DNA from 3 places in the Rahnella inusitata genome. Region 1 is predicted to be linked to each of the others. Evidence: predicted binding sites of a transcription regulator. Region 1 holds the regulator's gene; each other region holds the start of a gene.
What was found. The regulator Fur, encoded in region 1, represses iron uptake genes when iron is present. The targets are predictions, from matches to a motif close to ATAATAATGAGAACNACTATCAA.
Positions count from the first base shown of each region.

Region 1 (8,328 bases):
ACTGCGATTGAGCTGGCTGAAGCCAGCGACAGCGGCCACCCGAACGAAATCGCGTTCTCTTCCAAAAACCACGCCTACGACGAAGATTACTCCGGCGATAAGGGCGGGGTCAGCCTGTACAAAGCCGCGGGTAAATTTAAATATGGCGGTTTCTGGGGACATGCGGGTTACATCCAGCCTACCGGGCAGACGCTGATCGCTCCGCACTGGAGCTTCATGCCGGGCACCTATCGCGGCGCGGAAGCCGGTTATAAACATGATTTCGGCGAACCGGGCGAGCTGAGTTTCTCTTACATGTGGGCGGACGAATACAAATCGCCGTGGCATCTGGAAATGGATGATTTCCGCCAGAATGACAAGAAAACCGGTGTCTCCTACATTCATTCCCTCGGCGCGAAATATGATTTTAAAAATGATTTCGTCCTCGAAGCGGCCTATGGCGAAGCGGAAAGCTACGTCGATCAGTACTTTGCCAAAGCGTCCTATAAGGCCGATCTGCTGGGCAATCCGCTGACCACCAGCTACCAGTTCTACGGTGCGGAAGACCGCATCAGCGACAAGAACGATCCGAACAGTTTGTATGACGGTCTCGCCTGGTTGCAGGCGCTGACATTCGGCTACACCACAGGCCAGTTCAACTGGCGTCTTGAAGGGACGATGGTCAAGGCAGAAGGGAATCAGGGGTATTTCCTGCAGCGTATGACACCGACTTATTCCTCATCTAACGGTCGTCTTGACGTGTGGTGGGATAACCGTTCTGACTTCAACGCCAACGGTGAAAAAGCGGTCTATGCCGGGGTGTTATACGATCTGGCGAAATGGGATCTGCCGGGCTTCGCGGTGGGCGGTTCTTACGTTTATGCATGGGACGCCAAGCCTAGCACCAATGCGGCTTATGACCAGAGCCAGCGCCTGAAAGAGAGCGCCTGGAGTCTGGACGCGCTGTACACCATTCAGGAAGGCCGCGCCAAAGGCACGCTGTTCAAACTGCATTACACCCAGTACGACAACCATTCGGATATCCCGAGCTGGGGCGGTGGTTACGGCAACATCTTCCAGGATGAAAAAGACGTCAAATTCATCGTTATCGCTCCATTCACTATTTTCTGAGGTCGCCATGTCGATGAATAAATTACTGATGATCGTTGTTACTTGCGTTTTCCTTGCAGGCTGTGCTCCGACAACGGCGCAAAAAGAAGACACCAAATTGCGTGAGGCCTACAGCGTCTGTATCAACAAGGCGGAAGGATCGCCAGACAAAATAGCCTCGTGCCAGACGGTTCTTGACGTCCTGAAACAGGAAAAAGCGCACAAGCAATTTGCCGAACAGGAAACAGTGCGGGTGGTGGATTACCAGCGCTGCCTTACCGCGCGTAAAACCGGGGACGGCCAGGCTTACGCCGACGACTGCGGCAAAATCTGGCAGGAAATCAGAGCGAATAATTCTCCTAAACCAACGAATTAAGGATGAGGTTGGAGATGGAAAAAATTCAGACTCAACGCACTGGCATCATTATGATGATACGCCAAAACCGCAAATTACCGGTGATGTCTGGATAAGCTCAGCCTCTGCCGAGGGGGCAGGCTTTCGCCGCGCAGAGCCGGTCACCGATAAGCTTTAAGCGAAACCGCATGAGGCTAAAAAAAAACGAAACCCCGGTTCTCCGGGGTTTTTTATATCTGATGTTCAGCGCTCAGGCCAAAAAAAAACCGCTTTTCAGCGGTTAGTTAAGGCTTTACGTTGACGGCAACTTCACCGAACCGGGCAGATTACTGCGCGGGTTTATCATTGTGCAAAGAATCATCTTCGCGGCAATCGCCTGCTTCACAGTGGCCGTACAAGTACAGGCTGTGGTTGGTCAGTTTGATGCCATGTTTCTTAGCGATTTCACGCTGACGACCTTCGATATATTCGTCGCGGAATTCAATCACGCGGCCACAATCTAAGCAGATCAGGTGGTCATGGTGATGTTGCTGGGTCAGTTCGAATACGGATTTGCCGCCTTCGAAGTTATGACGCGTTACGATACCGGCGTCATCAAACTGGTTCAGAACACGGTAAACCGTCGCCAGACCAATCTCTTCACCCATATCAATCAGTTGTTTGTACAGATCTTCCGCACTCACGTGATGACCTTCCGGCGCTTGCAGCACTTCCAGGATTTTAAGGCGCGGAAGCGTGACTTTTAAGCCGGCTTTCTTCAGTGCGGTGTTGTTGTCAGTCATGCGGATTCAGTCCTGTTACTATGTGCTAATCAAGTTGAGGCATGGAGCCTGTGGCATCAGCGGCACAAAAATGTTCGTTTAGGATCCTTCGTTTAACGGAAGTGTGCCGATCCCCTAAACGATTGCCTGTTAATAAAGATCACTAAATGCCGGTCACATCAGAGAATGCAACGACTTGATCGATAGAAAAAACAGATGAACTCAGTGTACCTTGATACTACTGAAAGTAACAATTTTGTTGTGGCTAAATTGTTAATTTCAGTAATAGTTTGGCCCTTCAATTGTAGAATAAATCCTCAGGGCCAACAGGGTTTTTAGCCAATAATTTCTGAAAGGCTTAATTCTTCTGTAATTTGCTTAACCCACGCATCAACGCGCTCATTGGTTAATTCAGGTTGACGGTCTTCGTCAATCGCCAGTCCGATGAAGTGTTTATCATCGGCCAGACCTTTAGAGGCTTCGAAATGATAGCCTTCTGTTGGCCAGTGACCCACAATCACCGCGCCGCGTGGCTCAATGATGTCGCGCACGGTGCCCAGTGCGTCACAGAAATATTCTGCATAGTCTTCCTGATCGCCACAGCCAAACAGCGCAACCAGCTTACCTTCGAAGTCGATCTCTTCCAGGCTTGGGAAGAAGTCATCCCAGTCACACTGGGCTTCACCGTAATACCAGGTTGGAATACCGATCAGCAAGATATCGAATTTTTCCAGATCCTCTTTGCTGCTCTTCGCAATGTCATGCACCTCAGCAACATCTTTACCCAGTTGTTTCTGGATCATTTTTGCGATGTTTTCGGTGTTACCTGTATCGGATCCAAAGAAGATTCCTACTACGGCCATAAGATGTCTAACCTCTTGTTCTCAATGATAAGCCCTGCATTGCAGGCAATAATAACGCTGATAATAGCAAACTTGCGGGGCGGAGAATATGCTTCCGCTCGCCTTCTTAACTGACGAATAAGTTTATCGGCCAAACTTTTTAAGTGTTATCGCCTTCGTGTCTTTTGAAAGTCTGTCTTTAACCTCAAAGTTATTGAGGTTAAAAGCAAAGTGAAGAAATAATCCGACACACTCCTTAAGTTTAAGCACGTCCAGCCGATAGATGATGCGAGAGCAATCTCAACATAATAAAGAAATCGATGCCCGGAGAGGTGTTCAAACATGTCCAGAGGCACCCGTCCGCTGGTTACGTGTCTTGATTCTCCGCATCCCCCTCAATCCTCAGACCAGAAACAGTCATGTTTCGAGAGAGGCATATCGTGCAGTTTTTGAAAAACATTACCATCAGGACCGCTTTATTAATCATTCTTGGCGTTTTTTGCGTCATGTGGGCCGGTGTATCGCTTTACACCGTCAACTCGCTTAACACATTGACCCAAAACACCAGGAACAGTTCCGAACTCGTCAACAATATGGCGCTGATCAGCAAAGGAAATGATCAGTATTTTCGCACCGTCACCCGCTTGAGCCGAGCCGTCTCACAGCTTCAGGCCGATCCGACCAAAGGGCCGGAAATTTTTGATACCGCAAAACAGTCTCTCGATGGCCTGACTCAGGCTCTGGCGGGATTTAAAGCCGCGGCACATCCGGGCCTGGAAGAATCTGCAGTTCAGGAGTTGCTTGCCAGCTGGGAGAGTCTCGTTGCCCAGGGTGTCACCCCGTTGTTTGAGGCTGCCAGCAGCAAAAATATCGATGTGTACAATCAGTTAGCGAACGCCACCGTTCCGCCACTGAGCCGTGATTTTGGCGCGGCAATGCAAAAAGTCAGCAACCAGATTGCGGTGGATTTCAGCACGGCACAAACGGAATCTAACCACCTGACCTACGTCAGCAAAGTGATTCAGATCACCGCATTTATTATCGGCCTGATAATTTTACTGCTGACCGATCGTTATCTGGTGATGGCGCTGGTGAAACCGCTGGATAAGATCCGCGATCAGTTTGCACTGATTGCCAGCGGTGACCTGACAAATCACATGGAAGAGTTTGGTAAAAACTGTGCCGGTAAGCTGATCCCGTTACTCAACATCATGCAGGCCAGTCTGGTAAACACGGTGCAAACCATCCGCAACTGTACCAACAACATCTATCAGGGGGCTTCTGAGATTTCTGCCGGTAATAACGATCTCTCTTCGCGTACGGAAGAGCAGGCCTCGGCGCTGGAAGAAACGGCGGCCAGCATGGAAGAACTGACCGCAACGGTGAAACACAACGCCGACAACGCCCATCACGCCAGCCAGCTGGTGATTGAAGCGTCCGGCACCGCCCGCAAAGGCGGTAACATTGTGGCCGACGTTGTCAGCACCATGAAAGATATTTCCGGCAGTTCGAAAAAGATTGCTGAGATAACGTCCGTCATCAACAGCATCGCTTTCCAGACTAACATTCTGGCGCTGAATGCCGCGGTAGAAGCCGCACGCGCAGGCGAACAGGGGCGCGGATTTGCCGTCGTCGCCAGCGAAGTGCGCAATCTGGCACAGCGCAGTGCGCAGGCAGCGAAAGAGATTGAGCAGCTTATCAGTGAATCGGTTTCCCGCGTTGACAGCGGATCCAAACTGGTGGAAAACGCGGGGCAGACTATGGACGAAGTGGTGCGTTCGATTACGCATGTCACCGATATCATGGCGGAAATCGCGTCTGCGTCCGATGAGCAAAGCAAAGGTATCAGTCAGGTAGCCGTAGCCGTCACGCAGATGGACAGCGTCACACAGCAAAACGCCTCGCTGGTGGAACAGGCATCTCAGGCCGCCGTTTCTCTGGAAGAGCAGGCCGCGTTGCTCAATAACGCCGTTGCGACGTTCAAACTGCGAGACAACGTTACGCGCGTCGGGTCAAAACCTGCTGGGATGATTTCTGCGCCATTATTACGGCCTGATACGGGAATGGTTTCTGCGAAAAGTTCGGAAAACTGGGAAACGTTCTGAGTGATGCAGTGAAGTAAAATATTGAGCAGTATAAAGAGAAAAAACAAACGGGTAGCCTGAGAAGGTTACCCGTTTTCAATCAGCCTTCATGACCGTTAAGATGCGCCAGCAGCATCTCTTCAATCAATTCGCTACGACTGATATTGCGTTCTTCTGCCAGCTTATTGAGTGTATCAACAGCATCGGCGTTCATTTTCAGCTCGACGCGACGCAGACCGCTCGCTTTATCGCGGCGTAACTGGTTGCGCTTGTTGATCCTGAGCTGTTCATCACGGGATAGCGGATTAGTTTTTGGACGCCCCGGACGGCGGTCATCTGCGAACAGATCAATCGTCGTGCGATCCAGTTGTTCTTTTGCCATAGGTAGCGGTACAACCAGGGAAGTTTTTACATCGGAAAACGGCAAGCCGATTCCTGACGAGCGTTTCACACATTACGGGCTAAGAAACCCTGACCCAATTCACCCCCCGCCACTCAACCTGAGCGAAACGGGGCGGCAAAATTATAGCGCGCAATCATACCCTAGCGCGCCAGGAGTTCACAACGCCTGATTGCCCTGATTTCATGATAACTTCTGAAGTTGTGCAGACTTTTTGCACAATTTATCCCCAGGATGTTAAACCTCAGGCGAATCGATGAATCGATGCACAGCGCGCAGTACGGCGTCAGGTTTTTCCGCGTGAACCCAGTGACCGGTTCCGGCGACCACATAGGCTTTTGCCTGCGGGAACTGTCGGGCGATATCTTCACGGTAGGCGTCCTGCACATACGGCGACAGGCCGCCGCGAATGAATAACGCCGGGTGATCCCACGCGGGCACGTTCTCCCAGCCGATAATCGTTTCGTATTCACTCATCAAAACCGGCACGTTGAAACGCCATTCTCCCTGCTGGAATGATTTCAGCAGAAACTGGATCACGCCGTCTTCCTTTATATGCTCTTGCATGGAGGCGGTGGCGGACGTGCGATCGCGCGCACCGGCGGCGGTCACGGCATTGATCGCAGCAAAAATTTCGTCGTGGCGGCGGGTGTGATAATCCACAGGGGCGATATCAATGGCGATCAGCTTTTCGATGCGGTCCGGGATAAGCGCCGTCAGCGCCATCGCGGCTTTTCCGCCCATGGAGTGGCCGATAACGATGATTTTTTGGAAACCGACTTCTTCTAACGTTTCCACCAAATCCTGCGCCATCGCGGCGTAGGACATCTCTTGCGAGCGCCCGGACTGGCCGTGATTACGCAAATCTACCTGCAACACTCTATGCTCTTGTTTCAGGTCGCGGGCCAGAACCCCCAGATTATCGAGGGTTCCGAACAAACCGTGGATTAACAAAACCGGCAGGGCTGTGCTGCCAGAGACTTCAGGTTCTTGCAGGCGATAATGTAATTTCATGGCGAAGTTCATACAGATAAACAATCTCATTAGGTTATCATGAGTGGCGGATAATTTTTAAAACAGAAAGTTTTCTGCCAGATGCCTGAGCGGGATTTTACTACGTGGAGAAGAACAGGCCGGGGCCAGCATGCAGCGAAAGGTAATAATTCTGCTTTTTGCTTCGCGGCACGATTCCCTGTTTGTAAACGCGTAGAAATTTGTATAATCCTTTTGAACAAATTAAGTAGAAAAACAGTACTGGATAAAGATGAAAACTATTGAGGTTGACGAAGAACTCTACCGCTACATTGCCAGCCACACACAAGCTATCGGTGAAAGTGCGTCTGATATTTTGCGCCGTATGTTGAAGTTTACTGCCGGTCAGACCGCTCCTGCCGCGCCAGCGGCTAACATTCCGGGCACAGTCGTTCAGGAAAAACCGGCTGCCGTTGCGGCACCGACGTCGCGTGATAAAGTCCGCGCCGTTCGCGAACTGCTGCTTTCCGATGAATACGCCGAGCAGACCAAAGCGGTGAATCGCTTTATGCTGATTCTGTCGACCTTGTACAGCCTGAACGCGAAAGAATTTGCTGCTGCGACCGACTCTTTGACCGGCCGCACGCGCACTTATTTTGCCGGTGACCAGCAAACACTGCTGCAAAACGGCATCCATACCAAGCCTAAACACGTTCCAGGAACGCCGTATTGGGTTATCACGAATACCAACACAGGTCGCAAACGCAGCATGATCGAACACATCATGCAGCTCATGCAGTTCCCGGCGGAACTGACTGACAAAGTGTGCGGCACCCTCTAATTTCAGCGTCAGGGAGAAGCGCCAGTGGCTAATCACCCCCGTGCAGGGCAACCTGCTCAGCAAAGCGATTTGATCAATGTGGCGCAGTTAACGTCACAATATTACGTTCTGCAACCGGACCCACAAAATACCGCGCATGCGGTGAAATTCGGGACCTCCGGCCATCGCGGTAGTTCGTTGCGTCACAGCTTTAATGAAGCGCACATTCTGGCGATTGCTCAGGCGATTGCCGAAGTGCGCAAAGAGCAGGGCACTACCGGTCCGTGCTACGTGGGGAAAGATACCCATGCATTGTCCGAACCGGCATTTATCTCTGTGCTGGAAGTGCTGACGGCCAACGGCGTTGACGTCATCGTGCAGGAAAACAACGGTTTCACCCCAACTCCGGCGGTGTCTCACGCTATCCTGACTCACAACCGCAAGGGTGGCGCACTGGCTGATGGCATCGTCATTACCCCGTCGCACAACCCACCGGAAGACGGCGGCATCAAATATAACCCGACCAACGGCGGTCCGGCAGATACCAATCTGACGTCGGTTATCGAGAAACGTGCCAACGCTCTGCTGGCCGCAAAGCTTTCCGGCGTGAAGCGTCAGTCTCTGGATCAGGCGTGGAAAAGCAGTCATCTGGTCGAACAGGATTTGGTTCAGCCGTTTATCGAAGGCCTGACCGAAATTGTCGACATGGCCGCGATTCAGAAAGCCGGTCTGAAGCTGGGTGTGGATCCGCTCGGTGGCTCCGGTATCGAATACTGGAAGCGTATCGCTGAGCATTACAAACTGGATCTGACGCTGGTGAACGATCACGTCGATCAGACTTTCCGTTTCATGCATCTCGACCACGACGGCGTGATCCGCATGGACTGCTCGTCTGAATCCGCAATGGCCGGTTTGCTGGCGCTGCGTGATAAATTCGATCTGGCCTTTGCCAATGACCCTGACTACGACCGCCACGGTATCGTGACGCCTGCTGGTCTGATGAAC
Region 1 is NZ_CP065024.1:3,740,072-3,748,399, reverse strand. It holds gene chiP (chitoporin ChiP) at 1-1,110, shown strand, start outside; gene chiQ (ChiQ/YbfN family lipoprotein) at 1,124-1,465, shown strand; gene fur (ferric iron uptake transcriptional regulator) at 1,771-2,226, opposite strand; gene fldA (flavodoxin FldA) at 2,541-3,068, opposite strand; gene I2123_RS17570 (methyl-accepting chemotaxis protein) at 3,488-5,152, shown strand; gene ybfE (LexA regulated protein) at 5,232-5,513, opposite strand; gene ybfF (esterase) at 5,769-6,557, opposite strand; gene seqA (replication initiation negative regulator SeqA) at 6,796-7,344, shown strand; gene pgm (phosphoglucomutase (alpha-D-glucose-1,6-bisphosphate-dependent)) at 7,369-8,328, shown strand, end outside.

Region 2 (8,328 bases), 1.2 Mb from region 1:
CTCTGGTCGGCTGCGAAAGTTTGTGTTGCCTGATATACCGTGCGGCCTTTGGCGCGCATGGCGTCGATGTGTTTCTCAATACCTTCTTTGGCCTCACTGTCAATAACCGGCCCGATGTCCGTAGAGAGACGTTCCGGGTTGCCCATCCGGCATTCGGCCATGGCACCGCGCAACATCTGCAAGGTGTGGTCGGCGACGTCATCCTGAATACACAGCACGCGCAGGGCGGAACAACGCTGACCGGCGCTGTCGAACGCCGAAGCCACCACGTCCATCACCACCTGTTCGGTCAGCGCAGAAGAATCCACGATCATCGCGTTCAGACCGCCGGTTTCAGCGATGAGCGGCGTAGGACGCCCCTGCGGATCCAGCCTTCCTGCAATGTTACGTTGCAAAATACCCGCTACGTCAGTGGAACCGGTGAACAGTACGCCGCGAACGCGTTCGTCATTCACCAGCTGCGAACCGACGGTTTCGCCTTTGCCCGGCAAAAGTTGCAGAACGCCCGCCGGAACACCCGCTTCATGCAAAATACCGACGGCCAGCGCGGCGATAAGCGGCGTCTGTTCGGCAGGTTTGGCCAGCACGCTGTTACCGGCTGCGAGTGCAGCAGCAATCTGACCGGTGAAGATCGCCAGCGGGAAGTTCCACGGGCTGATGCACACCACCGGCCCGAGTGGACGGTGGGTGTCATTGGTGAAGTCTTCGCGGATCTGCCCGGCATAATAATGCAGGAAATCGACCGCTTCGCGCACTTCGGCGATGGCGTTATTAAAGGTTTTTCCGGCTTCGCGCACCAGCACGCCAAGCAGACTTTGCAACTGCGCTTCCATCAATTCTGCTGCGCGTTGCAAGATTGCGGCGCGCTCTTCGGGAGGCGTCGCAAACCAGATGGCGCCGGCAGCGGCGGACGCGTCCAGCGCGCGGCTGATTTCCGCTTCTGTCGCTTCGCGCACGTGGCCGACGATGTCGGTATTTTCAGACGGGTTGACGACCGGCAGGAATTCGCCGTCGTCCGTGGGCGCATCAATCATCGGTTGCGCGGTGATTGGATGGCTGGCGCTTTGCAACAGGGCGCTGGAAAGGGAAGCCAGGCGATGTTCGCTTGACATGTCCAGACCGGCGGAGTTCACGCGTTTGCTGCCGTACAGATTACGTGGCAAGGCGATGCGCGGGTGCGGCAATCCGACCTGTCCTTCGCTGGCGGCCAACGCTTCAACTGCCAGCACAGGATCGGCGACCAGCTCTGCAATTGGCAGTGTAGCGTCGGCGATGCGGTTCACGAAGGAAGTGTTCGCGCCGTTTTCAAGCAGACGTCGCACCAGATACGCCAGCAGCGTTTCGTGCGTTCCGACCGGGGCATAGATGCGGCAAGGGCGGTTCAGTTTGCCTTCGGCAATTTTCCCGACAACCTGCTCGTACAGCGGTTCCCCCATGCCGTGCAAGCACTGGAATTCATACTGACCCGGATAATAGTTGTTGCCCGCCAGCTGATAAATCGCTGCCACGGTGTGGGCGTTGTGGGTAGCGAATTGCGGATAGATCAGGTTCGGCACCGCCAGCAGTTTGCGGGCACAGGCCAGATAGGAAACGTCGGTGTAAACCTTGCGGGTGTAGACCGGATAATCTTCCAGCCCTTCGACCTGCGCGCGTTTGATTTCGCTGTCCCAGTACGCGCCTTTCACCAGACGGATCATCAAACGACGACGGCTGCGCTGTGCCAGATTGGTCAGGTAATCGATCACCATCGGGCAGCGTTTCTGATACGCCTGAATGACGAAGCCGATACCGTTCCAGCCTGCCAGTTCCGGCTCAAAGCAAAGTTTTTCCAGCAGATCGAGGGAAATTTCCAGACGATCGGCTTCTTCAGCATCAATATTAATGCCGATGTCATAGCTGCGCGCCAGCAAAGTGAGTGACAGCAGGCGCGGATAAAGTTCTTCCATTACGCGCTCATACTGCGCCCGGCTGTAACGCGGATGTAGGGCGGAAAGTTTGATGGAAATCCCCGGTCCTTCATAGATGCCGCGACCGTTCGAGGCTTTACCGATGGCGTTGATAGCCTGCTGATAAGACTGCAAATACGCCTGCGCGTCTTTCTCGGTCAGTGCCGCTTCACCCAGCATGTCGTAGGAGTAGCGGAACCCTTTTTCTTCGTGCTTGCGGGCGTTAGCCAGCGCTTCGGCAATGGTTTCGCCGGTAACAAACTGCTCGCCCATCAGGCGCATCGCCATGTCCACGCCTTTGCGGATCAGCGGTTCGCCGCCTTTACCGATAATGCGGCTCAGCGATTTCGACAGGCTGGCTTCGTTGTGCGTCGCCACCAGTTTGCCGGTAAACAGCAAACCCCAGGTCGCGGCGTTGACGAACAGCGACGGGCTGCGACCCAGGTGCGAATGCCAGTTGCCGTTGCTGATTTTGTCGCGGATTAACGCATCGCGCGTGGGTTTGTCGGGAATACGCAGCAGCGCTTCGGCCAGACACATCAGCGCCACGCCTTCCTGCGAGGAAAGTGAGAACTCCTGCAACAGGCTTTGCACCATCCCGGCGCGGCCATTTGCACTCTTCTGGTTACGCAGCTTAGTCGCAATGTCGGCGGCGAGCTTTTGCGCGGCGTCATTCAACGGCGCGGGTAAACGAGCCTGTTCGAGCAGCATGGAAACCGCTTCCGGCTCCGGACGGCGATAGGCGGCAGTGATGGCAGAACGGCTGACGGACTGCGGCTGAATTTGCTCGGCGAAATCCAGGAAGGGCTGATGTGATTCCTGTAGCAGCGGTGCGGTGTATTCGTCAGCGCTTTCAGGCGCAGTGCCGTTCAGCGCCGGGATTTCCGGCAGCGCATCACCACTTTCCAGACGTTCCAGATAGGAAAATATCGCCTGCTTAATCAGCCAGTGCGGTGTTCGGTCAATCTGCTGTGCCGCCACTTTCAGCCGTTCGCGTGTGCCTTCGTCCAGCTTCACGCCCATCGTCGTCATACCCATGCGCAAACACTCCATATAAAAAGGTTCAGGTGATTTCATTATGTTTATGGCAAGCAATATCTTCTATGTTGCAACCTTGTGCAACCCTGTTAATGCAGGAAGTGTGCCCGATGTGATTTGGCTGGCATTTTTAACATTTGAAGAACCGTATTTCGCCGTGGTAGCCGAGGTGAACGGCAGATTCGCTGAGGGCGTGTCGGGTACAACCTTTAGGTTTGCAACGTGCAACCCTTCGACAAGATAAGTGTGATGCGGAGTAAACTTTGTGTATCTGGATTGTTAAAACTCTTGAATTCACCCTTTTGCTAAACCAGTATCCGCCCGACAAGAAATTTGAATAAAAACCCTATTAACCGCCTGTATAAAGAAAAAATATGGAGAGTCATGCTGCATCCTTCGCGGGTTTCAGCCATCATCTCGCCCCGGCATGATTTTGAACGCCTTTCAACAAAAGGGCGTCAGGACAGACAGGTGCCGGCCTGCATTGAATATGCATCGCAGATAAATAAGACCAATAACAAGAAGTGGAGACGGACATGACAATGAACACACCAATGCTGGTGACGTTTTGTGTTTATATTTTCGGGATGATTTTGATCGGCCTCATCGCGTATTTACGGACCAAAAACTTTGATGACTATATTCTCGGGGGGCGCAGTTTAGGCAGCGTAGTGACTGCGCTTTCCGCCGGTGCTTCTGACATGAGCGGCTGGCTGCTGATGGGCTTACCAGGAGCGATATTCATTTCCGGTATTTCCGAAAGCTGGATCGCCATCGGCCTGACCATCGGCGCGTATCTGAACTGGAAGCTGGTGGCAGGGCGTTTACGCGTTCACACCGAAGCCAACAACAATGCGCTGACCCTGCCGGATTATTTCACCCACCGCTTTGAAGATTCGAGCAAACTGCTGCGAATTATCTCAGCGATCGTCATCCTGGTGTTCTTCACCATTTACTGCGCCTCAGGCATCGTGGCCGGTGCCCGCCTGTTTGAAAGCACCTTCGGCATGACCTACCAGACGGCTCTTTGGGCGGGTGCGGCGGCAACCATCATTTATACCTTTATCGGTGGTTTCCTCGCGGTGAGCTGGACCGATACCGTACAGGCCAGCCTGATGATTTTTGCGCTGATCCTCACGCCGGTGATCGTCATCCTCGCGGTCGGCGGTATTGATACCTCAATGATGGTGATTAACGCTAAAAACCCTGAATACACCGACATGTTCAAGAACATGAATCTGGTGGCGATCCTGTCGCTGCTGGGCTGGGGTCTGGGCTATTTTGGCCAGCCGCACATTCTGGCGCGCTTTATGGCGGCGGATTCACATCGCACCATTCGCAGCGCACGTCGCATTAGCATGACGTGGATGATCCTGTGTCTGGCGGGCACCATCGCAGTGGGCTTCTTCGGTATTGCGTACTTCAGCAATAATCCGGGCGAAGCGGGTAATGTGACTCAGAACGGCGAGCGCGTGTTTATCGAGCTGGCGAAGTTGCTGTTCAACCCGTGGATCGCCGGTATTCTGCTGTCGGCGATTCTGGCGGCGGTGATGAGTACTCTGAGCTGCCAGCTGCTGGTGTGTTCCAGCGCGATCACCGAAGACTTGTACAAAGCGTTCCTACGCAAAGGCGCCAGCCAGCGTGAGCTGGTGTGGATTGGTCGCGCGATGGTGCTGGTCGTGGCGCTGGTGGCGATTGCGCTGGCGGCAAACCCTGAAAACCGCGTTTTGGGCTTAGTAAGCTATGCGTGGGCGGGCTTTGGTGCAGCGTTCGGACCGGTTATCCTGATCTCGGTGATGTGGAAACGCATGACCCGTAACGGCGCGCTGGCCGGGATGATCGTTGGCGCGGCGACGGTGATTTTGTGGAAACAGTACGGCTGGGCCGAACTGTATGAAATCATTCCTGGATTCCTCTTCGCCTCCCTGGCTATCTGGATTGTCAGCCTGATGGGAAGCAAACCGTCAAAGGCGGTAGAAGAACGCTTCAATACGGCTGAAGCAGAATACAACACTATCTGATTTCATCGTGACACGTTGAAATCACTGTAGTTTTAACGGAGCCTCAGGGCTCCGTTATCAATTCCTTTCCTGCCTGTCTTTTTCTCTGAAACAACCGGCAATATTTTTTCGTGCTCATTTCCCCTTTAGTGCTCAAAAAACAGCGTGCCGCCTCTTGTAATTCTTTGGCCAAGAATGATAATCACTATCGTTTCGATTTTACTTATCTTTACAGAATGCTTGCACAATCTGTAGGTTCATTGTTTTACGGGAGTTCCGCTATGTTCGTTCCGTTTCTTATCATGTTCCGCGAAGGGCTTGAAGCCGCGCTGATCGTCAGCCTGATCGCCAGTTATCTGAAACGTACGCAGCGCGGGCAGTGGCTTGGCGTGGTCTGGATTGGCGTTATCGTCGCGGCGGCCTTGTGTCTGGCGCTGGGTGTTTTTATCAATGAAACCACCGGTGAATTTCCGCAGAAGCAGCAGGAGCTGTTCGAGGGCATCGTAGCCGTGATTGCGGTCTGCATTCTGACTTACATGGTGTTCTGGATGCGCAAAGTGTCGCGTTCAATCAAAGTGCATCTGGAAGGCGCTATCGATAATGCGCTGAACTCCAGCCGCGGGCAGGGCTGGGCGCTGGTGGCAATGGTGTTCTTTGCCGTGGCGCGCGAAGGGCTGGAATCGGTGTTTTTCCTGCTGGCCGCGTTTCAGCAGGATGTCGGAATTGAAGCGCCAATCGGTGCGCTGCTGGGCTTAGGCGCGGCAATCGTGCTCGGTTTCCTTATCTATTACGGCGGCGTGAAACTGCATCTGGCGAAGTTCTTCAAATGGACCAGCCTGTTTATTTTGTTCGTCGCCGCCGGTCTGGCAGCAGGCGCGATCCGCGCCTTCCACGAAGCGGGTCTGTGGAACGGTATGCAGGATATCGCTTTTGATCTGAGCGGCACGCTCTCCACGCATTCATTATTTGGCACCCTGCTGGAAGGTATGTTCGGCTATCAGGAGGCCCCGACCGTCAGTGAAGTCTCGGTGTATTTCCTGTATCTGATCCCGGCGCTGTTCCTGTTCTTTATGCCACACGGCAAATCGCCCGTGGCCGCGCCGGCTTCTGCCGGGCAAAAACCACAACGCTGATTTTACGTTAATTTTCTCTTCACACAGTTTGTCATGGAGTTGTACATGTCATATTCATCCCCGCTGTTTCGCCGTAAAGCTTTACAGATTGCACTGTTGTCCCTGCCAGCGTTTGCGCTGAGCGCCAACGTGCTGGCTGCTGATGTTCGTCAGGTTAAAATTACCGTCAACGATAAACAGTGTGACCCGATGGCGCTGACTGTGCCGGCCGGTAAAACGCAGTTTGTGGTACACAACGCCAGTCAGAAAGGGCTGGAGTGGGAAATTCTGAAAGGCGTGATGGTGGTGGAAGAGCGCGAAAATATCGCGCCGGGCTTCACCCAGAAAATGACTGCCAATCTGGAACCCGGCGAATACGACATGACCTGCGGCTTGCTGAGCAATCCAAAAGGGAAACTGACCGTGACCGCAGAAGGCGCAGCGACAGCAACCAAGCCTGACGCAATGGCGCTGGTCGGCCCGATTGCCGAATATAAAGTCTATGTGACGCAACAGGTTGGCGAACTGGTTTCGCATACCAAAGCCTTTACTGATGCGATCAAAAAGGGTGACCTGAAAAAAGCCCAATCCCTGTACGCTTCAACCCGCGTTTACTACGAGCGCATTGAGCCGATTGCTGAACTGTTCTCCGATTTGGACGGCAGCATCGACGCCCGTGAAGACGATTTCGAGAAGAAAGCCGAAGACCCGAATTTCACCGGTTTCCACCGTCTGGAGAAAATCCTCTTCGCCGACAAAACCACCAAAGGCACCGAGCAGTTTGCTGACAAACTGTATGACGACACCGTGGATCTGCAAAAACGCATCACCGATCTGACCTTCCCGCCAAGCAAAGTGGTCGGCGGCGCTGCCGGGCTCATCGAAGAAGTGGCCTCCAGCAAAATCAGCGGTGAAGAAGACCGTTACAGCCGCACTGATCTGTGGGATTTTCGTGCCAATCTCGACGGCGCACAGAAAATCGTGAACCTGCTGCGTCCGCTGTTGGAAAAAGCTGACAAGCCGCTGCTGGATAAAATCGACGCGAACTTCAAAACCGTCGATACGTTGCTCGACAAATACAAAACAAAAGACGGTTACGAGAACTACGAAAAACTGTCCGATGCAGACCGCAATGCAATGAAAGGGCCGATCACAACGTTGGCAGAAGATTTAGCCAAACTGCGTGGTGTATTGGGTCTGGATTAATCTTAACGCCCTCCTCAGTGAAGCGGGAGGTTGGGAGGGGTTTTTACCCACGCCTCATCCCAGCCTTCCCCTCCTGAGAGGGGAAGGGGCCAACCGCGCAAGCTTTGGCTTTTGATTTTGGGATTTCAGCAATGAGCAATAAAAACGATAATAAGTCGGGTGCGCAAGACGTGGCTTCTTCTTCCCGCCGCCGTTTGTTAAAAGGCGTGGGATTGTTAGGCGGGGCATTTGCCCTGGGCGGCGCAGCCGGTGCGCAGGCCGAGAAAACACCTGGTGCTAAAGAAGAATATACCCCCGGAACCGTTTCCCCCGATGAACGCTGGGGCAAGCAACCCTATTACGGTGAGCATCAGGCCGGTATTCTGACGCCACAACAGGCCGCGATGATGCTGGTGGCTTTTGACGTGCTGGCGACGACCAAAGCCGATCTGGAGCGTCTGTTCCGTCTGCTCGATACCCGTTTCAGCTTCCTGACCACCGGTGGCACTGCGCCTTCTGTGGATCCGAAATTTCCGCCGATGGATTCCGGTGTCATGGGCGCTGAGATTTATCCTGACAATCTGACCATGACGCTCTCCGCCGGTGATTCGTTGTTTGACGAACGTTTCGGTCTCGCGCCGCATAAGCCGCTGAAGTTACAGCGCATGGCGCGTTTCCCCAACGACTCCCTTGATGCGAAGCTTTGCCACGGCGATCTGCTGTTGCAGATCTGCGCCAATAACAGCGATACCGTGGTTCACGCATTGCGCGACATCATCAAGTACACGCCGGATTTGCTCAGCGTGCGCTGGCGTCGCGACGGCTTCATTTCGTCCCACGCCGCGCGCAGTCAGGGCAAAGAAACGCCGATCAACCTGTTGGGCTTCAAAGACGGTACAGCGAACCCCGACAGCAAAGACAAGCAACTGATGGATAAAGCCATCTGGGTGACTGCCGATCAGGGCGAACCCGCGTGGACGGTCGGCGGCAGCTATCAGGCCACGCGCATTATTCCTTTCCACGTCGAATTCTGGGACCGCACGCCGT
Region 2 is NZ_CP065024.1:2,503,727-2,512,054, forward strand. It holds gene putA (trifunctional transcriptional regulator/proline dehydrogenase/L-glutamate gamma-semialdehyde dehydrogenase) at 1-2,984, opposite strand, end outside; gene putP (sodium/proline symporter PutP) at 3,521-5,005, shown strand; gene efeU (iron uptake transporter permease EfeU) at 5,266-6,117, shown strand; gene efeO (iron uptake system protein EfeO) at 6,163-7,302, shown strand; gene efeB (iron uptake transporter deferrochelatase/peroxidase subunit) at 7,434-8,328, shown strand, end outside.
Region 2: a site for Fur is predicted at 5,174-5,196, ahead of efeU (iron uptake transporter permease EfeU). Genes of this name have one in related genera too.

Region 3 (8,328 bases), on a different contig from region 1:
TTTTTCCCTGCTGAAAACGCACGCCACATTTCGCGCCGTCTTCTGCGCGCGCTTTATTTCTATTCTGGCACTCGGCCTGCTCAGCATCGCCGTGCCGGTCCAGATTCAGTCCATGACCGGTTCGACCTTGCTGGTCGGGCTGTCTGTCACGCTGGCCGGAAGCGGCATGTTTATCGGCTTGCTGATGGGCGGTGTGATGGCTGACCGTTACGAGCGGCGCCGCCTGATCCTGTTTGCGCGCAGCACTTGCGGGCTGGGATTTGTCGGGTTGTGCATCAACGCGGCGCTGCCGGTTCCTTCGCTGACGCTTATCTACCTGCTGGCGGTGTGGGACGGTTTCTTCGGTGCCGTTGGCGTCACGGCGCTGCTGGCGGCGACGCCCGCGATTGTCGGAAGGGAAAATCTGGTGCAGGCCGGGGCGATCAGTATGCTCACCGTACGCTTCGGCTCGATTCTTTCACCGGCTATCGGCGGGCTGGTGATCGCCAGCGGAGGTGTGGCGTGGAACTATGGTCTGGCGGCGCTCGGAACCGGTCTGACGCTCATTCCGCTGCTGCGTTTACCGCAGCTGGCGCCGCCGGTGCAAAAGCGTGAACATCCGCTGCGGGCGCTGATTTCCGGTTTCGCTTTCCTGCTGCAAAACCGGGTGATCGGCATGGTAGCGCTGGTCGGCGCGCTGCTGACGATGGCAAGTGCGGTGCGGGTGCTGTATCCGGCGCTGTCCGGAATGTGGCAGGTCAGCGCCTCAGAACTTGGGCTGATGTACGCCGCCGTACCGCTCGGGGCGGCAGTCGGTGCGCTGACCAGCGGACGGGTGGCGAATGTTGCCCGGCCTGGCTGGCTGCTGCTGATGACCGCCATCGGCGCATTCGTGGCCGTCGGCCTGTTCAGCCTGATGCCGTGGTTCGGCCTCGGATTAGCCTTTTTGGTTATCTTCGGTTATCTCAGCGCCATCAATGCGTTACTGCAATATGCCCTGATCCAAAGTCTCACGCCGGATGATTTCCTCGGCAGGATTAACGGCCTGTGGACGGCGCAGAACGTGACGGGGGATGCGCTCGGCGCGCTGCTGCTGGGAGCGATGGGATCGGTGATGTTACCGGCCATCACTTCGGCGAGTTTCGGTTTCACGGCGGCGTTGCTGGGTGTGGTGCTGGCATTTGCGATGCGGGCGTTACGGCATACCGTGACGGGCGGGCAACAGGCTCAGCCTGCGCCCGCCGCTGCGGTCAGTGAGAAGTAAACAGCGTGTCCAGCCGCGTCAGCAGGTTGCTGGCGCTGTAATAATCCAGCCGGAAGGTGTCATTACCCAGTGCATAAACTTGTTTATGCTGAACCGCCGGAAGATGGGCCAGGAAGTGGTTTTCCATCAGCCGCTGCGTATCGCCGTCGTCGCCCGAAAACAGCATCAGGGTGTTGCCGTTCAGGCCTTCTGCCATGTTTTCCCCTGACAGCTGCACGATATCTTTTCGCACGCCCTGACTCTGGCTGCCGTGAAAATTGTCCGGCACTGTGGCCAGCGTAAACCCGAGTTCATGCAGCAACTGTCCCTGCGGGGAAGCGGATGTCCACAAATTGGCGGCCTTGCCATCGGGGCGATAGACCATCGCGGAGACCGGCTGGGCGGGCAATGTCAGCTGTGTTTTCAGCTGTTTAACCCGCTCATCAAACTGCTTCACCACGGCGGCGGCCTGCGCTTCATGACCGGTGGCTACGCCCAGTTGTCGCGCCAGTTCCTGCCAGCTTTTGTCGTCATAATTGACCACCAGTACCGGCGCAATCGCCGAAAGCTGGTCGTACAGTTTCAGTGCAGAATCCCCACCGGTGGCTGAGATGATAATGAGGTCAGGTGCTTCCCCGGCAATGGCTTCGGCATTTGGCTCGCCGATATACAAACGCTGCACCTTACGCTCTGCGGCGATCTGGCCCCACTGGCGGAAAAAGCCCTGCGCGTCCGCAATCCGGCTGTTCGGGCTGGTTGCACCGCTGGCGATCACCGGCGCATCAATGGCCAGCAAAGTACCGGTGACGGTCACGCTGGTGGAGACGATGCGTTCAGGCGCATGGGCCAGCGTAATGCTGCCGTGTTCAGTGTTTATCTCACGAGGCCAGCCGGTTCCGGCGGCCAGACAGGCCTGTGTCAGCAGGGCGAAAAGCCCGCCCGCGAGGGTCAGACGTTGGAGCAGGGTATTCTTCATTAAAGACAATCCTTCACGATAGCGTACTGATAAATAGCCGTTTTTCGGTGATTCTACGTGCCCTGAAATCAGGAAAAAAGCGCAAGACTTCAGGTTTCTATGATTGACACACGTAAAACCGGCGAGTAGTTTACCGCCATCAGATGCAAATGATAATCGTTATTATATTCATTATCATTTTATTAACAGGAGTCGACTGATGGATGCTGTAGTGACGGATGGCAAAAGCAACGGAGCAGGGCAGGTCGGGGAGCAGTGCCCGGAGGTGGTGAAAAACATCGCGGATATCTCTCCTGCCAGCGGATTTTTCTTCACTTCCCCTTTTCGAAGCTTAGCCACGCAGGGATGTTTTACTCAGCTCACGCTGCCTGCCGCTGGCGGTGAGGCGCTGAACGGTGAATTTCAGCAGGCGATTGCGCAGGCATTCATACAGGCGCGAAACGCCGGTATCGCTCATCCGATAGTCTGTGGCGCCATTCCCTTCGATACGCAACAGCCCTCGGCATTGTTTGTGCCAAAAGAAGTGCAGTGGTTTGACCGTCAGCAGTTTCTCGATAATGCACCCGTGAGCCAAAACGCCTTGCCGGAGGTGAAGCGAAAAACGGAATATCCCGCGCAAACTGAATTCATGCAGATGGTCTCTTCAGCGGTTGAAGCCACCGAACGGGGCGCACTGCGCAAAGTGGTGCTGTCGCGCCTGCTGAAGATCGAAACCCGCCAGCCGGTGGATCGCGCCGCGCTGATGGCGCGCATGATCGAGCAGAATCCCGGCGGTTATCACTTCCACGTACCGCTGGCACAGGGCGCGCTGCTGGGTGCCAGCCCGGAACTTTTGCTGCGAAAACTCGGCAACCATTTTCACTCAAATCCGCTGGCCGGTTCGGCGAAACGCAGCGCGGATCTGCGACAGGATCATGCTGCCAGCCAGGCGCTGTTGGTGTCAGGGAAAGATGCCTACGAGCACCATATTGTCACCGACGCTATGCGCGATGTGCTAACCCCACGATGCAGCCATCTGCATATTCCTTCGCGCCCGGAACTGCTCAGTACGCCGACACTCTGGCATCTCGCCTCACCGATTGACGGCGACGTGGCGGACAGCGCTGAAAATGCCCTGTCGCTGGCCTGCCTGTTGCACCCGACACCCGCTTTGTGCGGCATGCCGACCACGTCTGCACGCGAGCTGATTTCTCGTCTCGAACCTTTCGAACGCGGTCTGTTTGGCGGCATTGTCGGGTGGTGTGATGCGCAGGGGAATGGAGAATGGGTGGTCACTATCCGCTGCGGCACGGTGGAGGCAAACCGCGTTCAGTTGTTTGCGGGAGCGGGAATCGTGCCGGACTCTGTCCCTGAATCGGAATGGGCAGAAACCGGCACTAAGCTCAACACCATGCTGCGCGCGTTTGGTCTGGCGTCATAAAGGAGACTCGCATGACGATTGCATTTACCCGCTGGCCGGATGCGCTGGCACAGCGTTACCGCGAACGCGGCTACTGGCTGGGTCTGGCGCTGACCGATATTTTACAGCGACAGGCTGACCGCGATGTCGCGGCCATTTCAGATTCAATCTCCACACTCAGTTACCGTCAGCTGGATGACAAGTCCGACAGGCTGGCCGCTGCGCTGCAACGACGCGGCCTCGGCGCGGGCGATACCGCGCTGGTACAGCTGGGTAACGTCACCGAATTTTACGTGGTGTTTTTTGCGCTGCTGAAAATCGGCGTGGTGCCGGTCAATGCGCTGTTCAGCCATCAGCGCAGTGAACTCAACGCTTATGCTTCACAAATCCGGCCTGCGTTGCTGATTGCCGATACCCATCACGCATTGTTTGCCGAGCACACATTGGTGGCGGCTTTTGTTGAACAACACCCTTCGCTGCGGGTAACGGCGCTGCGCAATGCAGAGGATGACGCGCATTCACTGGCGGCGTGGATAGCAGAGGAGGCGGGCGATTTTTGCGCCTCACCGACTCCGGCGGATGAAGTGGCGTTCTTCCAGCTTTCCGGCGGCAGTACCGGTACGCCCAAACTGATCCCACGAACTCACAACGACTATTACTACAGTATCCGGCGCAGCGTCGAAATCTGCCGTTTCGATTCGCAAACTCGCTATCTGTGCGCCCTGCCGATTGCTCACAACTACCCGATGAGTTCGCCCGGCGCGCTCGGCGTGTTCTATGGCGGCGGGCAGGTAATTCTGGCGACGGATCCGAGCGCGCAGGTCTGTTTCCCGCTGATTGAACAACACGTGATCACCGTAACGGCGCTGGTGCCTCCGGCACTGACGCTATGGCTACAGGCGATGAAGGAGTGGGAAGGGCATCCCTCCCTCGACAGTTTAACGCTGTTGCAGGTCGGCGGCGCAAAACTGAGTGAGACGCTGGCAGCCAGAGTGCCGCAGGAAATCGGCTGCCAGTTGCAGCAGGTATTCGGCATGGCAGAAGGGTTGGTGAATTACACGCTGCTGGACGACGATCCGCAGCGCATCTTCACCACTCAGGGCACGCCGATGTGCCCGGATGATGAGCTTTGGGTAGCGGATGAGCACGGAAATCCTCTTCCCGCAGGTGAAACTGGCCGTCTGATGACGCGCGGGCCTTACACCTTTCAGGGCTATTACCTCAGCCCTGAGCACAACGCCAGTGCCTTCGATGAACAGGGTTTTTACTGCTCCGGCGACCTGATTTCATTGACGGATGACGGTTATGTGCAGGTTCAGGGAAGGTTGAAAGATCAGATTAACCGTGGCGGTGAAAAGATCGCCGCAGAGGAAATTGAGAATCTGCTGTTGCGTCATGAGTGCGTGATTAACGCCGCACTGGTATCGATGCCTGACAACTTAATGGGCGAAAAAAGCTGCGCCTTTTTGGTGACACTCAGCGGTTTCAAACCGGTGCAACTGCGCCGCCATCTGCGTGAGCTGGGTGTTGCCGAATTTAAACTGCCCGACCGCTTTGTGCGGGTCGAACGGCTGCCACTGACGCCGGTGGGTAAAGTGGATAAAAAGCTTTTACGTGAACAGTTAATCGCACAAGAACAGTCTATTTCTCAAGAACACACTGCGCCACAGGGAGAATAATTCATGGCCATTCCTAAACTCGAATCCTACGCACTGCCTGCGGTCAATGAACTGCCCGCCAATAAAGTCAGCTGGACGGTTGAGCCGCAGCGCGCGGCGTTACTGATCCATGATATGCAAAAATACTTCCTCAATTTCTGGGGTGAAGACAGCCCGCTGATTGAGCAGGTGGTGGAAAACATCGCCGCGTTGCGCCGCTACTGTAAATCCGTTGGGATCCCCGTGTTTTATACCGCGCAGCCGAATAACCAGAGTGATGAAGATCGTGCACTGCTCAACGACATGTGGGGGCCGGGCCTGAACAAACATCCGGATCAGCAGGCGGTAGTGGAAGCCCTGACACCGGATACTGACGATCAGGTGCTGGTGAAGTGGCGCTACAGCGCATTTCACCGTTCGCCGTTGCAGGATATTTTGCAGGAAACTGGCCGCGATCAGTTGATCATCTGCGGGGTGTACGCCCACATCGGCTGTCTGACGACCGCGACCGACGCGTTTATGCGCAACATCCAGCCCTTCATGGTGGCCGATGGTCTGGCCGATTTTTCCCGAGACGAGCACCTGATGGCGCTGCGTTATACCGCCGGTCGCTGTGGTCGTGTGGTGACGACGGCGGAGCTACTGCCGAAAGAAACCGTTGCAAAAATCGACAGTAAATCAGCCCTGCGGGCTCAGATTTTGCCGTTGTTAGATGATGACAGCGACGACATTGGCAACGATGAAAACCTGATCGATTACGGGCTGGATTCCGTGCGCATTATGGCGCTGGCGACGGGCTGGCGGAAAATTCGCGGCGATATCGACTTTGTCGCTCTGGCCAAAACGCCGACGATCGATGGCTGGTGGGCGCTGCTTTCCGGGGAAAAAGCCTGATGAGCACAGCATGGGATTTCGCCGGTAAACAGGTTTGGGTGACCGGCGCCGGGCAGGGGATTGGTCTGCACACCGCGCGGGCATTTCAGCAAGCGGGCGCGACGGTAACGGGTTTCGATAAAACCTTCAGCGGTGAGGATAACCCTTTTCGCACCGAAGTGATGGATATCACCGACAGTCAGGCGGTCGCGGCGGTTTGCCAGCGTCTGCTGGCTGAACAACCGGTACTGGATGTGCTGGTCAACGGCGCGGGCATTTTACGCCTGGGCGCAACGGATGAGATAAGTGATGACGACTGGCAGAGTTGTCTGGCAGTGAATGCGGGCGGCGCGTTCAACCTGTTCCGCCATACGCTGCCGGTGTTCCGCCGTCAGCAACACGGCGCGATCGTCAGCATCGCCTCGAACGCGGCCCATGTGCCACGCGTCGGGATGTCGGCCTATTGCGCCTCGAAAGCGGCGTTGCGCAGTTTATGTCTGACTGTCGGATTAGAGATGGCGCCGTTCGGCGTGCGCTGTAATCTGGTGTCACCGGGTTCGACCAATACGCCGATGCAACAGGCCATGTGGCAAACGCACGACGCCGAACAGCGCACCATCGACGGTTTTCCCGATCAGTTCAAACTGGGCATTCCGTTGGGAAAAATTGCGTTGCCGCAGGAAGTGGCTGAAGCAGTGCTGTTTCTGGCTTCCGGGAGCGCCTCTCACATTACGATGCAGGATATCGTTATCGATGGCGGCGCAACGCTCGGTGCCTGAGTCCTTTATCACGGGGGCCGGGTGGCTGAACCTGCCGCCGGAATTTGGGTATTCAGGGAAGATCGCACGCTGCCACTTCACATTGGCCGCCTATCGCGATGATCTGTTTACAGAACTGGCGGTATTTTTCCCGCCCTCCCTGACGCGTGCCGTCCCGAAGCGGCGCGCGGAATTTCTTGCCGGACGCTATCTTGCCTCGATGGCGTTAACTTCCCTGGGCCAGCCACCGTTTACCGTCGGCATCGGCGACAATCGCGCACCGCAATGGCCGGAAAACGTATGCGGTTCGATCAGCCATAACGCCCATATGGCACTGTGTGCGGTACAGACAGGCGCAGGGGTGGGAATTGATGTTGAAACTTTGATGGAAGAGCAGCAGGCGCGGGATTTTTTGCCGATGATTGTTAACGGTGCCGAACATCAGCTGCTGTGCCGTCATCAGCGCGGTTCACTGGCTGCGCTTATGACGTTAACGTTTTCGGCCAAAGAGAGTCTTTTTAAAATGATTTATCCGCAAACGGGTAAATCATTTGGGTTTCTCGATGCACAACTTGTCGCACTTAATGAAGAAGAATGCCGCTTTACGCTGGAGCTAACCCGGTCACTCTCCGTCCGTTTTCCTGCCGGCAGGCGTTTTGAGGGGATTTATCTGTGGGATCAGAAGGATGTCATTACCTTTCTCTCTGCGACAAATTAACCAAATCAGTAATATCCCCAGCCTGACGCTCAATCAACGCCTTATTCATCACTAACGCCTCACTCACTCTTCACCTCTGAAACGTCGCCATATTGCCGTCGTCCCTGCTTTTTTGTGGTGCAGCGTTGTTATGTCCATTCCAAAAAGCATCTAAAAATAGACTGCGGCGCGCTAATTGCGACCTGCTTCACATCATCCCTTTGTAATGATCTATATAAAACGTCGTGCCATATAAAAAGAAACAGCGGTTCATTATTTTAAATCAATATTCAACGTGCCCCTGTTGTTTGATGCATGTTGTTTGACTGTAAATTTAAAGTAATTAAAAAAACAAATCCGCAACATTTATACATGACAATTCAATACAAGAGGGGAAGATGGAAATATTTCTGAGTTTAGTGAAAACACCGGCGGTGATAATTGCGATTATCGCTTTTCTGGGGCTACTTTTTCAAAGAGCGTCTGTCTCAAGAATTATCGCGGGAACGGCCCTTTCCTTTATCGGATTCACCATGATAAAGGTTGGCGGTTCCATTCTCATGAAGGTGCTGACCGCGTTTAGTACGTTGTTTTCCAGTGCTTTTAACATCGTTGGCGTGGTGCCGAGCAATGAAGCCATCATGGCGGCGACTATCGATCAGATTGGTTCAACGGCAGCGATAATTTTGCTGTTCTCCATGGTAATAAATATTGTTTTGGCCCGGTTTACGCGCCTTAAATTTAT
Region 3 is NZ_CP065025.1:381,736-390,063, reverse strand. It holds gene entS (enterobactin transporter EntS) at 1-1,243, shown strand, start outside; gene fepB (Fe2+-enterobactin ABC transporter substrate-binding protein) at 1,230-2,198, opposite strand; gene I2123_RS23575 (isochorismate synthase) at 2,398-3,618, shown strand; gene I2123_RS23570 ((2,3-dihydroxybenzoyl)adenylate synthase) at 3,630-5,276, shown strand; gene I2123_RS23565 (isochorismatase family protein) at 5,280-6,149, shown strand; gene dhbA (2,3-dihydro-2,3-dihydroxybenzoate dehydrogenase) at 6,149-6,907, shown strand; gene I2123_RS23555 (4'-phosphopantetheinyl transferase family protein) at 6,882-7,604, shown strand; gene I2123_RS23550 (PTS ascorbate transporter subunit IIC) at 7,982-8,328, shown strand, end outside.
Region 3: a site for Fur is predicted at 2,348-2,370, ahead of I2123_RS23575 (isochorismate synthase). Genes of this name have one in related genera too.